DNA from 2 places in the Sneathiella aquimaris genome. Region 1 is predicted to be linked to the other one. Evidence: riboswitches for the same ligand, from Rfam matches in the RefSeq annotation. Region 1 holds a riboswitch; the other holds the start of a gene.
What was found. A riboswitch is a leader RNA that binds a small molecule or an ion and turns the genes downstream of it on or off. The one in region 1 is predicted to bind glycine.

Region 1 (6,095 bases):
TTTATGGGTTCTTAAATACAATCTGGCGTGAGAATTAACGAAATAGCGATCATGTGCTGAGGAGAATATCTTCCGCGCAGATCGTTATTTTTTCAATTGCCTGCTTCCAGTCCCCTTTTGACAGTCTGATGGAAATATCAGCACAGCGCTGCTTCATGTCATGGTTTCCCAGTGCTCCATTGATAATTGCAGATATCTCTGCTTCATTCGCCCCAGAAGGCACTCTGTCTCCTAGTCCCTGTGCTTTGATCAATCTTGCTGATAAATTTGATTCTGACTGTCTTGGAAACATGATTTGCGGCCGACCAGTCATCAAACAAGAGGTCGCTGTCCCCCCACCTCCAGAATGCAGCACCAAGCTTACTTTGGGCAGCATCCTGGCAAAATCCACTGGTTTTTCAAGCATCTTCAGATGTTCGGAATGGTATCGCTGAGTTCGCTCTGGACTTGCGCCTCGAATATAAGCGGTGGTGGGAACCGCGCTTTTCTGCAAGACGTTTAAAAGTATCTCACTATCTGCCGCCTCATTCGCCATATACAAGAAAATATGATCGTCTTCAGGCAATTTTGCAGGTTCAAGAGAAACTTCCAACGGCCCGCACACCGGCACTTCCCTTAACCCATCATAGGGGTCCAGTTGAGGTAGAGTGCATGCGAATTGCCCCTCACTGTTAAAAACCTCTGGCAGATAGCGATAGGGTTTGAGCCCTTTTTCACGACGTAACTTATTGAAAAGCACAAGCAATCTCTGCTGGTTCACCAGAGGCTTACCCGTTGTTATGACAGGCGGGTATTCTTTTAAAGAGGCAGGCGGAAGAGTGAAGCCATTACCAATATTGATTATCGGCACACGCCCGCCAATCGCCAGGTTGAGGCCCGGACTGTGATCAGCAACGATCAAATCAGGTTTGGCAATCGTGACCAAATCGTCCCATGCGGACATCATGGTACGCAAGATTTCCGGATACCCGAAACCCTGCCGTGCGATAACATCGGCGTAACTGGGTGTTGCAACTCCTCGCACATTCGCAATCGGCGGATTTTTCCAGTAAGGCGCCTGTATCATGGAATAGCCATGCTTTTTGACAACATCATAACACTGGGTCACATCGCGACAGGCAAACAGAATATCATGCCCTTTGGCTTTCAAAACATCAGCAATGCGAAGGAGTGGGTAAATATGCCCGAGGCTAGCCCCAAATTCCCAGCCGAATAACACTTTTGCCACTTTCGCTTCCCCTCGAACTAACCCATACTCTCGCCATCGGTTTTATTAATAAGACCACCTGTTAAAAAGTCAGGCAATGCGAAACTGCGCTAAAGACTTAACCGAGGAGAGAAGTGTGTCATTCGGTGAATTAAGCACCCCTACTTTGCTTTTGGAAAAAACCAAACTTATCGCCAATATCAACAAATTGGATTTACGGTTATCGACCCTATCCACACCATTGAGGCCTCACCTGAAAACCTGCAAGTCAGCGCGGGTCGCCGAACTGATTCCCAATATCACGCAAAATGGCATCACCGTTTCAACCCTCCACGAAGCGCGCTATTTTTTAGACAATGGCCACACTGACATCCTGTATGCGGTGTCAATCGCGCCGCAAAAATTAACACAGATAAAACAGCTTCAGGATCAAGGCGCGTCAATGACACTTATTCTGGATACACTGGAGGCTGCAAAAATGGTCGCCCAATCGTCGGAGGAGCTGCAAGCTGTCTTTCCTTGCCTCATCGAAATTGATTGCGATGGAAAACGTGCGGGCCTCCCCCCACAAGCGCCGGAAATTGTTGAAATAGCCGCATTCCTAAACGAACAAAGTGGAACTCAAATGAAGGGTGTCCTCTCTCATTCTGGCGGTTCTTACTATTGCCAAACCATACAGGAACTTCAGGAAATGGCGGAACAGGAACGCATTTCGATCACAACCGCCGCCCAGCGCATTAGAAACGCAGGCCTACCCTGCCCGGTTGTCAGTGCAGGTTCAACGCCAACAGCCACCTATGCCGCAACTCTTGAGGGGGTAACGGAATACCGTGCGGGCGTTTATGTTTTTCAGGATATGGTCATGGAAGCCCTCGGCGTGTGCCAGACAAACGATATCGCTTTGTCAATTTTGACAACAGTCATCAGTCACAACAAGTCTGGGAACAGGCTTATAATAGACGCGGGCAGCCTTGCGTTATCAACGGATCCAGGCAAAAAGAACCGTCTTGGTGAACCGCATTACGGATGCGTTTGCGACGCAACCACGGGCCAACCGATCGACGGGTTATGGGTGACGTCAACCAATCAGGAGCATGGCTTGATTTCATTGGATAACTCAAACAGATCCCTGACGGATTTTCCAATCGGGACACAGTTTCGAATCCTGCCAAATCATGCTTGCATAACGGCGGCAGCCTATCCTGGATATCACATTCTCGACGATCAGGTGCCGCCCGCCGTAATCGATTATTGGGATCGCTCTAACGGATGGTAGCGGGCAAATGTTTGGCGATTCTTCAATAAAACTTGACGCTTATTGCCTAGCCTCATAGGGTCAACCCGCCTGTAATATCAGGCACCTCTAAAATCCCTGACGGGAGAGCCCGTTTAATCGGCGCCGAAGGAGCAACCGCCCCGGAAACTCTCAGGCAAATGAACTGTCAGGTATAGAGGCTCTGGAGAGAGGGTCGGTAGAATATCCGGCTCCACCGAAGAGGTACCCGGCATCATCCGGTAATCTTTCAGGTCCACGGACAGAGGGGGCATCATCTAACAGGTAGACCGCAAGGTCACAGGGTATGAGGATGCCGATATGACGGAAATTGAAAAAGCAGGATTAGGAAGTGTAACACCGGTTATCCCAGCGAAGCCGAGAAACACTGATCCCGTGCCCACCTCACAGCTTGATGTCAATATAAGTGTGACAGACCTTTATACTATCGGTATTGGGCCGTCTTCCTCCCATACTGTTGGACCGATGCGTGCGGCCAAAAGATTTGTCGATCATCTTATTGCCGTTGAGGCATTCGATAACACAGCGCGGGTCCTGGTTGAATTATACGGATCTCTTGCGCTAACCGGTCACGGTCACGGAACTGATATTGCTATTCTATCAGGACTGTCTGGCGAACGCCCCTCCCTGATTGACCCAGAGGCGATTGCCCCACTAGTTGATAAAATTCGGACAGAAAACCTTCTCAATCTGGGAGGACGGAAAAATATTCCCTTTTTTGAGGATGAAAATCTGCTGTTCCTGAAAGATGAAATGCTGCCGGAACATTCAAACGGTATGCGCTTTTGTGCCTATACCAGCGATGGGGATCTACTGGTGGAAAAAGACTATTTCTCTGTGGGCGGCGGTTATGTTGTTTCTCACAATGAAGGAGACAGGGCAGAAACCAAAGGTCATAATATTAAGATGCCGCATCCGTTCACCTCTGCCGCTGAACTGCTGGCGGTTGGCAAGGAAACGGGCCTTAGCATCGCTGAAATTATGCGTCAGAACGAAACCACCTGGCGCAGTGATGATGAAACCAACGAATTTTTGGATAGCGTTTCGCAGGCGATGCTGGCCTGCATTCGGCGTGGCTGCGAAGCGGAGGGCATATTGCCCGGTGGTCTTAACGTCAAACGCCGTGCGGGGGCCCTGTTCAAGGAATTGATGGCCAACCCTGAACGCGCGTCCCGCGATCCGCTGACCGTTCTGGACTGGGTCAATCTTTATGCCCTTGCAGTCAATGAAGAGAACGCTGCTGGAAGCCGTGTTGTCACAGCGCCAACCAATGGTGCCGCCGGTGTCATTCCTGCTGTTTTGAAATATTATGAACGTTTTTGCCCGGGATCAAACGAAGAAGGTATTCGAAACTTCCTTTTGACTGCAGCGGCCATCGGTTCAATTTACAAAAAACGCGCATCCATTTCTGCGGCTGAAGTTGGCTGTCAGGGCGAAGTGGGTGTTGCCTGCTCCATGGCGGCAGGTGCCCTGGCTGCCGTGCTTGGGGGCACAAATGAGCAAGTCGAAAACGCCGCTGAAATTGGTATGGAACATAATCTTGGTCTGACTTGCGATCCAATTGGCGGACTGGTCCAGATCCCTTGCATCGAACGCAACACAATGGGCGCAATGAAAGCCATCAACGCGGCGCGCCTGGCCTTGTCAGGCGACGGCACTCATGTGGTATCCCTTGACGAAGTTATTGAAACAATGCGCCAAACAGGCATTGATATGCTCAGTAAATATAAAGAGACATCACAAGGCGGTCTGGCAGTAAATGTTGTGGAATGTTAGCCGTTACTCGGTCGTTGTCAGGATTTTTTTGACGTAGATTGGTAGCACGAAAGACGCTTTATGAACATCTGGCGTATAGTAACCGGTCTCAATATCAGCGTCTAGAAACCGGTCCGCAAGCGTTGCTTCAGAAAGCTTTCGCAATTCCTTGTTGTCGGTCGCCCATCCAAAGGCCAACGGACCGCCGACATAACTGGGAATTGTTGCCATATAAAAACTGACATCCTGAAACAGAAGTCCCAGACGATCATAACTATTTCTCAGCTCCTCTGCCTGAACAAAAGGCACGCCGTTCTGCGTAACGATTACACCGCCAGCCGTCAGGCAGGACTTGCAATCGGTATAAAATTCTTGGGTATATAAAACTTCGCCCGGGCCGTGTGGGTCGGTTGAGTCAATAATTATAACATCCCATTTCTGATCCGTTTCCTTCACAAACTGACACCCATCAGCAACCACAAGATCCAGTCTGGGGTCGTCAAAGGCACCATTTGAAATGCTTGGGAGGTATTTTATCGACAGATCAATAACAGAGCGGTCGATATCAACCAAAGTGACGGCAATATTGCGATGCTTTAAAACCTGACGAGCCGCGCCCCCGTCGCCCCCACCAATGATCAGGACCCGTTTTACGTTGCCATGCGCCAGAATGGGGACATGGGCGAACATTTCATGATAGATGAATTCGTCTTTTTCCGTTGTCTGGATCGCACCATCCAACGACATCACACGGCCAAAAGTACTGTTTTCAAAAATGATAAGATCTTGCAGGTCTGTTTTATCCCGATACAGAACCGTTCCCACATCCAGTGCCAGATTAACACCGCTATGAAGCCCTTCGTCAAAAACCTCCATCATGTCAAAATGCCTCGCTTGATTTCATTAATCTGCACGGTTTCCGGCTGAAACGCTTTTTTAAGCAACGGAATGCATTTGTGTGGCTCTGTTTTTCCGCACATAAAGATATCAAGGGCCATATACCCCTTGTCAGGCCAACTGTGAAAACTGATATGGCTTTCGGCAAGAACCGCCACGCCGGACAAGCCGTTCGGTTCAAACTGATGGATGTGAAAATGAAGCAGTGTCGCACCGGAAACATGAACACATTCGGTTAAGGTGCTTTCGATCAATTCCTTGTCGTTCAAACCTGTGGCTTTCCACAAGTCAACAATCAGGTGGGTTCCAGCGAAAATCATTCCGTCTTTTTCGACAAAATAATCTGGCTTTTCCACCTTTGCGTCACCACGCGGCATTTCAACAATTTCAGAAATATTCGACATTTTCACAGCCCTGATGCAAGGGCTACTGCCCTGCCTTGAAAAGATGGCGCGTTATCGCGAAAAAGGGACGGGAAAACAAGAGAAAAGTGCGAGACAGGATCCTCACCAGAAATCTCACGTTCAAAAAAGCGTCAACCTCTGCTGAAAAACCGGGAAAAACTTTGCCATCCGAATACCCGATCTCTATAGATCAAAGAATGTCTATGTCCTATATGCCCCTTGAGCTTCAGAAAAAATGGCGATCTGTCGCCTTGTTGTCTATTGCGCAAATTTTTGCACTTTCCCTCTGGTTTTCGGCCACAGCGCTTATTCCAGCCTTGAAAGAAGAATTCACCATTGGCGACTTTCATGCGTCTCTTTTTTCAAGCAGTGTTGCAATTGGCTTTGTCATTGGAACCTTTATCAGTGCTCTTTTTTCGATTGCCGACAGATTTCCACCCAAACAGATTTTTACGATCAGCGTCTTAGTCGCCAGCCTATCAAATATCAGCATTCTTCTCCTTGATCCGCTGTCCAACACAGTGATTCTTTTACGGCT
Region 2 (6,095 bases), 210 kb from region 1:
ATTAGTACATCAATTTCCAGATGAACACCAGTGTGAGACGTACTAATCCGGTCATAGAATTTGGAATAATGAAAGAAAAGCAGGGTATGATACGTTTTTTCAGTCGCGGAAAACTTGTAGCTTCGATGATTTCACTGTCTTTGTTAAGCGCGTGTAGTGGATCTTTTGATGCGGCCCTGCCAGATATTTTTAACCCAAATAAAGTCGTCCTGCCGTGCCCTGCCGTTTCAGTTCTGCCAAACGCGGACACAATTACCGTTTTTCAGGATGGCCCGGGCCGCGATCTTGTCGATGTCGAATATGAGGGGATTATCGCACCTGTCAGCGGGGAGTGTTTTTATGAAAATGATGATACCGAACTGGTCGTGGAGTTAATTTTGCGAATTGGTGCGATCAAAGGGCCGGCGGCGAAAGGCCAAACCCATACATTCCCGTTCTTCGTTGCGATTGCAGACAGCTCACGCCGGATTTTGACAAAGAAGATCCTGCAAAGTCCGGTAGAGGTTGCAGAAGGTCGGCGTCGGGGTGCTGTTCAGGAAGAGATTGTACAGCGAATCCCTTTGCCAACCAATCGGGACGGCCGTGATTATACGATCGTTTTAGGACTGCAACTCACCAAGGAAGAGCTGGAATATAACCGTAACAAAGTCAACTAACTACGGCACCGGGACGCGGACCCGCTTTCAAAAACGACTTATCGTCAAATGACCTTTCGAACATGTTCAAGGAAGGAAGAAACATTGTCTTCCAGTCCTTTTGAATGTTCCTGAAGGGTGTCGGCTTCGGTAAGGAGTTTTTTACTGGTGGCGGAGGTTGCCTCCGTCGATACTTTTACAGTCTTGATATTATTTGACACCGATACAGTGCTTTCAGAGGCACTTGCAACACTTTGCGCAATCTCCTGAGTGGCCGCATTTTGCTCATCCATGGCCGAGGAAATGGCGGTGACAGCATGGTTGATATCGCTGACCGATGAATTGATTGTCTCCATGGAAGAGACGGCTTCATCCGTCGCGTTTTGAATATCAACAATCTGCTTGCTGATATCTTCGGTTGCCTTTGCTGTTTGATTGGCCAGATTTTTAACTTCGTTGGCAACGACCGCAAAGCCCTTACCCGCATCGCCCGCCCGGGCGGCTTCGATGGTGGCATTCAAGGCCAGAAGATTTGTCTGGCTCGCGATATCCTCAATCAGCTTCACAACTTCGCCAATTGATTGGGCGGCGAGTGCCAGACCTTTGATTTTCGTATTTCCGCTATCGGCCATTTGCGAGGCCGTTTGGGCATTTTCAAGAGAGTTCCGAACTTGTCGTCCGATTTCCTGAATAGAGGCTGACATTTCTTCAGCTGAACTTGCAACCGTTTGAAAGTTAGAGGAGGCATTTATCGCAGCATTGTTGACATTATCGACCTGTGTTGCCGCATCACTTGCATGACTTGAAAGGAGATCGGCTGAATGGTGCAACCCTTCGGCGCTCTCATATATTGATTTTGAGACGCTGCCGATTGTGTGTTCAAACTGATAAATGACGTCGCTGAATTCATTCGTTCGATGCTCAAACATGTTTGTGCATTCATTAATGGTGGCAGCCGTGCGCTTGAAAGCACCATCCATGTCAAAATCAATAATTCGGCGGTAATATTTCTGGTCGGCCACATGTTGCATGGATGCTGCGGCTTCCCTCATAAAGGCATCAGTCCGATCTGCTAATTCGTTGATGGACCACATTAATTCAGTGAGCTCGGTGCCTTCTTCTATGTGGGAAATTCGGGCTTCAAAATCACCCACGGCCAGTCGTTTGCAAATATTTTCAACTTTTTTGATTTCGTCAGCGGAATGGGAGGGAGTTTGAAATCCGGTATGGGTCATATCGCCCGCCCGTGCTTCCAGCATCAATCTCATATTGTCCCGCTCCTGCATCGCTTTTCGGGCATCCCGCCTGAACTTAATTGCGACAACAGCCACTGCCACCAAAGCACCGACAAATGCAATGGACATGAAGTTGAACGAATTTTGAGTATACAGGTAAATCGCGAAGGCCGCACTGGTAACAAGGGCGGCTCCAATTACGGGCGAAATGGATTTAAAGAGAGAAGAGCCATTTGTCATAGTTGCCTCCTTGATCCTGGATAAATGTTGAGAGCAAGCCAAGGGAGGCATTTAATCCTTCTTTCGGCGACGAATGGGATTTCTCTTCGGCAACAAGTTTCTGATAGAAGGGGGCGATTATTTTGGTGACGATGTCTGGATCGACGGCCCGCCTGTTGGAATGGTATCCGACTGTGACGTCATCTTGAACAGAAGGGGTTACATGAGCGAAGACCCAGTAGTAATCACCGTTCTTGCACAGGTTTTTAACATAGGCAAAGACTTCATTGCCTTTTTCCAGCTGATCCCACAAATAATGGAAAATCGCTCTTGGCATATCTGGATGGCGGATCAGGTTATGTTGGACCCCAAGTAGTTCCGGTTCGGAAAAATCTGATATCTCCATAAATTTCCGATTTGCGTAGGTAATTTTACCACTGAGATCTGTCTTACTGACAATGATTTCTTTTCTGCCAAGATGGCGTTCCTGATCTGTGGGCGGAGTGTCTGGGCGCATTCTGTTTTAAACCATCTTTGTTTCACAGTTCTATTTCCCCCACAGTGGCTCAAAATGGTTAATACTTTGTAATATTATTAATTTACTGTTGTTAAAGGCAGCAAGAAAATAAAGATCGAAATGATCTTAGTTCGCAGGAAGGTCGTTTGTTCGTTTGACAGAACGAAAAGCTTGGCTATTATCACGGCTTCATACAGATGATCCCTGCGGGAGAGATGGATTTATCCATCGCCGAAGGAGCAACCGCCCCGGAAACTCTCAGGCACCCGGACCGCAGGGGGATGAAACTCTGGAAAGCAAATTACCGTTGGTAATTTCACCGAAGGGGTAAGCGTTAGAATCCAGTAGGATTCGCAACGTCAAATCTCTCAGGTCCTTAAGACAGAGGGGGTTGCTTTCGGTACAAGTGTATCGCGGCATAACCTCTTTGCTGGATTGAGATTTCTTATGGTAAACACTTCTGATGTTAATCGGACCGTTCTTTACGACCTTCATATAGAGCTAGGCGCCAAAATGGTCCCCTTTGCCGGGTATGATATGCCTGTGCAATATCCTGATGGAATTATGAAGGAACATTTACAAACCCGCGAATCTGCCGGGTTGTTTGATGTGTCTCATATGGGGCAGGTAGTGATCACCGGGAAAGATCCTGCAAAATCCATTGAAAAGCTTGTTCCCGGCGATATCCAGTCCCTAAAAGATGGCGAAATGCGCTACAGCTTTTTTACAAATGAGCAGGGCGGTATTCTGGATGATCTTATTATCACCCGCCGCGAGAATGATCTGTTTGTTGTCGTGAACGCTGCCTGCAAAGAACAGGATATTGCCCTTCTAAAAGACGGATTGGCGGGAGAGGCCGTTGTTGAAGAACTGACAAACCGGGCTCTTGTCGCTTTGCAGGGCCCAAAAAGTGCCAGCGTTTTAGCGCGTTTTAATCCGGAAGTGGCGACTATGCCATTTATGAGTTTCAAGGAACTCGAGATCGATGGCATCCCGTGCTTTGTAACCCGGTCAGGGTACACAGGTGAAGACGGGTACGAAATTTCCATTCCAAATGAAAACGCCGTTGCAATTTGCAAGAAACTCCTCGCAGAGGAGGAAGTCGCCGCCATTGGTTTGGGGGCGCGAGACTCCTTACGTTTGGAGGCAGGCCTGTGTTTGTATGGCCATGACCTGACAACAGAAACAACGCCCGTGTCAGCGGGCCTGTTATGGGCAATCAGCAAACGGCGACGGGAAGAAGGCGGATTTCCCGGCGCCGATATTATTGTAAAAGAAATTGCGGACAAGCCAGCCATGAAACGCGTTGGAATTCTGCCTGAAGGGCGGGCACCCGCAAGAGAACATACAGAAATTGCAGATATGGACGGAAATGTTGTCGGCGAGATTACGTCCGGCGGATTTGCGCCCAGCCTGCAGGCACCGATTGCCATGGGCTATGTTCCTTTGGGACTCGCAGCTGCCGGAACAGAAGTTCAACTTATTATCCGCGGAAAAGCAAGGGCGGCAAAAATCGTCAAGATGCCGTTTGTCGAACAAAGATATTACCGGGGCTAAGTCCTCAAACCTGAAAATTTAGATTGAATTTGGGAAAATCAGATGAGCATTAAATATACCAAAGATCACGAATGGATTTCCATTGAGGGTGACATCGCGACCGTCGGCATTAGTGATTACGCACAGCAGCAACTGGGCGATGTCGTTTTTGTCGAAGTCCCCGAAGTGGGCGCTAACCTCGGAAAAGGGGATGAACTTGCTGTTGTTGAAAGTGTTAAAGCGGCATCAGAAGTTTATGTTCCAGTTGCCGGTGAAGTTGTTGAGGTGAACGGTGATCTTGAAGATACGCCTTCTCTGGTAAATGACGAAGCGTTGGGCAGTGGCTGGTTTGCAAAGCTTAAAGTCGCTGACGCCTCTGAACTGGACGATCTGATGGATGAAGATGCGTACAAGTCTTATATTGAAGGTCTTGGCTAATGAGATATATGCCGCATACCGCTGCCGAAAGGCAGGCGATGCTGGAAAAAATCGGTGTTGGGTCGGTTGATGATCTCTTCGTTGATATTCCAGAGGACGCTAGACTGAAAGGCCTGTTGGATTTGCCTAAACATGCACCCGAGATGGATGTGGATGCGCAGATGCAAGCCTATGGCGCGAAAAGTCTTTCGCCGACAAAAGCCCCCTTTTTTCTAGGGGCTGGTGCTTATCGACATCACGTTCCTTCGGTTGTTGATCATTTGATACAGCGATCAGAGTTTCTGACTGCCTACACGCCCTATCAGCCGGAAATCAGTCAGGGAACGCTGCAGGCGCTGTTTGAATTTCAAAGTCAGGTGGCATTGATCACCGGAATGGATGTGGCAAACGCTTCCATGTATGACGGTGCAACATCCTGTGCGGAAGCCGTCTTGATGGCATGTCGTGTGACACGGCGCAAAAAAGCAATCCTGTCCGGTAATCTGCATCCGCATTACCGCGAAGTTACTCAGACAACGCTGCAATATACTGATTTTGAAGCTGTCGAATATCCAACAGTCCCAATGGGAGATGAGGATTACACAGCGGGTCTTGGAAAAGATATTGCCTGTGTTGTTGTTCAGAACCCGGACTTCTTTGGTCGTTTGCAGGATCTTAGTGACCTTGCGGAACAATGCCACGAAGTCGGGGCATTGCTGGTCGTTGTTGTGAACGAAATTGTATCACTGGGCGCGGTAACACCGCCCGGAGAGATGGGGGCTGATATTGTTGTGGGTGAGGGACAGTCTATTGGCGTTCCTTTGTCTTATGGGGGGCCTTATGTTGGTCTGCTTGCAACGCGCGATAAGTTTGTCCGGCAGATGCCCGGCCGGCTGTGCGGCGAAACAACGGATCAAGAGGGAAAACGCGGTTTCGTTTTAACCCTTTCCACGCGAGAGCAGCATATCCGCCGAGAAAAGGCGACCAGTAATATCTGTACCAACGCTGGTTTGTGTTCATTGGCGTTTAGCATTCACATGAGCCTTCTGGGAGAAACTGGTCTTGCCAAGCTTTCAGAAATCAATCATGGCGAAGCGGTTACGGTCGCTGAAGCCATTGATTCTTTGGAAGGTTTTGATGTTCTGAACGACACTTTCTTCAATGAATTTACGGTGAAATTACCATGTTCTGCCGAAAAAGCTGTCGAAGCGATGGCTGATAACGGTGTTTTGGGTGGTGTCCCTGTCTCGCGGCTTATCCCTGGAAATGCTGCTTTGGACAACCTGCTGCTCGTTGCGGTCACCGAAACAGTAAAAGCAACCGATGTTGAAAAATTGGTTTCTGCCCTGAAGGAGCTTGTCTGATGCTAAACAATGTTGGACGTCCGACCCGTCCCGGTGAATTGGATGAGGCACAGGCCGTTTCTGATACCTTCACGGGAAACCGGGCGCTTAATCTGGAAACACCTCTCATTTTCGAACAAGGGGTGACTGGCCGCGTTGGTGTTGATTTGCCGGAACCTAAAAAGGTAAAATC

Region 2: another riboswitch for glycine. It lies ahead of gcvT (glycine cleavage system aminomethyltransferase GcvT); the one in region 1 lies ahead of OIR97_RS04415 (L-serine ammonia-lyase).

Annotation. Positions count from the first base shown of each region.
Region 1 covers NZ_CP112881.1:959,996-966,090, reverse strand. The annotation lists gene OIR97_RS04430 (hypothetical protein) at 1-31, shown strand, start outside; gene OIR97_RS04425 (glycosyltransferase) at 50-1,228, opposite strand; gene OIR97_RS04420 (alanine racemase) at 1,344-2,483, shown strand; glycine riboswitch at 2,574-2,659, shown strand; glycine riboswitch at 2,663-2,748, shown strand; gene OIR97_RS04415 (L-serine ammonia-lyase) at 2,802-4,277, shown strand; gene speE (polyamine aminopropyltransferase) at 4,281-5,135, opposite strand; gene speD (adenosylmethionine decarboxylase) at 5,132-5,557, opposite strand; gene OIR97_RS04400 (MFS transporter) at 5,755-6,095, shown strand, end outside.
Region 2 covers NZ_CP112881.1:1,169,741-1,175,835, forward strand. The annotation lists gene OIR97_RS05335 (hypothetical protein) at 87-656, shown strand; gene OIR97_RS05340 (methyl-accepting chemotaxis protein) at 701-2,110, opposite strand; gene OIR97_RS05345 (PAS domain-containing protein) at 2,085-2,606, opposite strand; glycine riboswitch at 2,804-2,890, shown strand; glycine riboswitch at 2,894-2,993, shown strand; gene gcvT (glycine cleavage system aminomethyltransferase GcvT) at 3,054-4,163, shown strand; gene gcvH (glycine cleavage system protein GcvH) at 4,206-4,580, shown strand; gene gcvPA (aminomethyl-transferring glycine dehydrogenase subunit GcvPA) at 4,580-5,923, shown strand; gene gcvPB (aminomethyl-transferring glycine dehydrogenase subunit GcvPB) at 5,920-6,095, shown strand, end outside.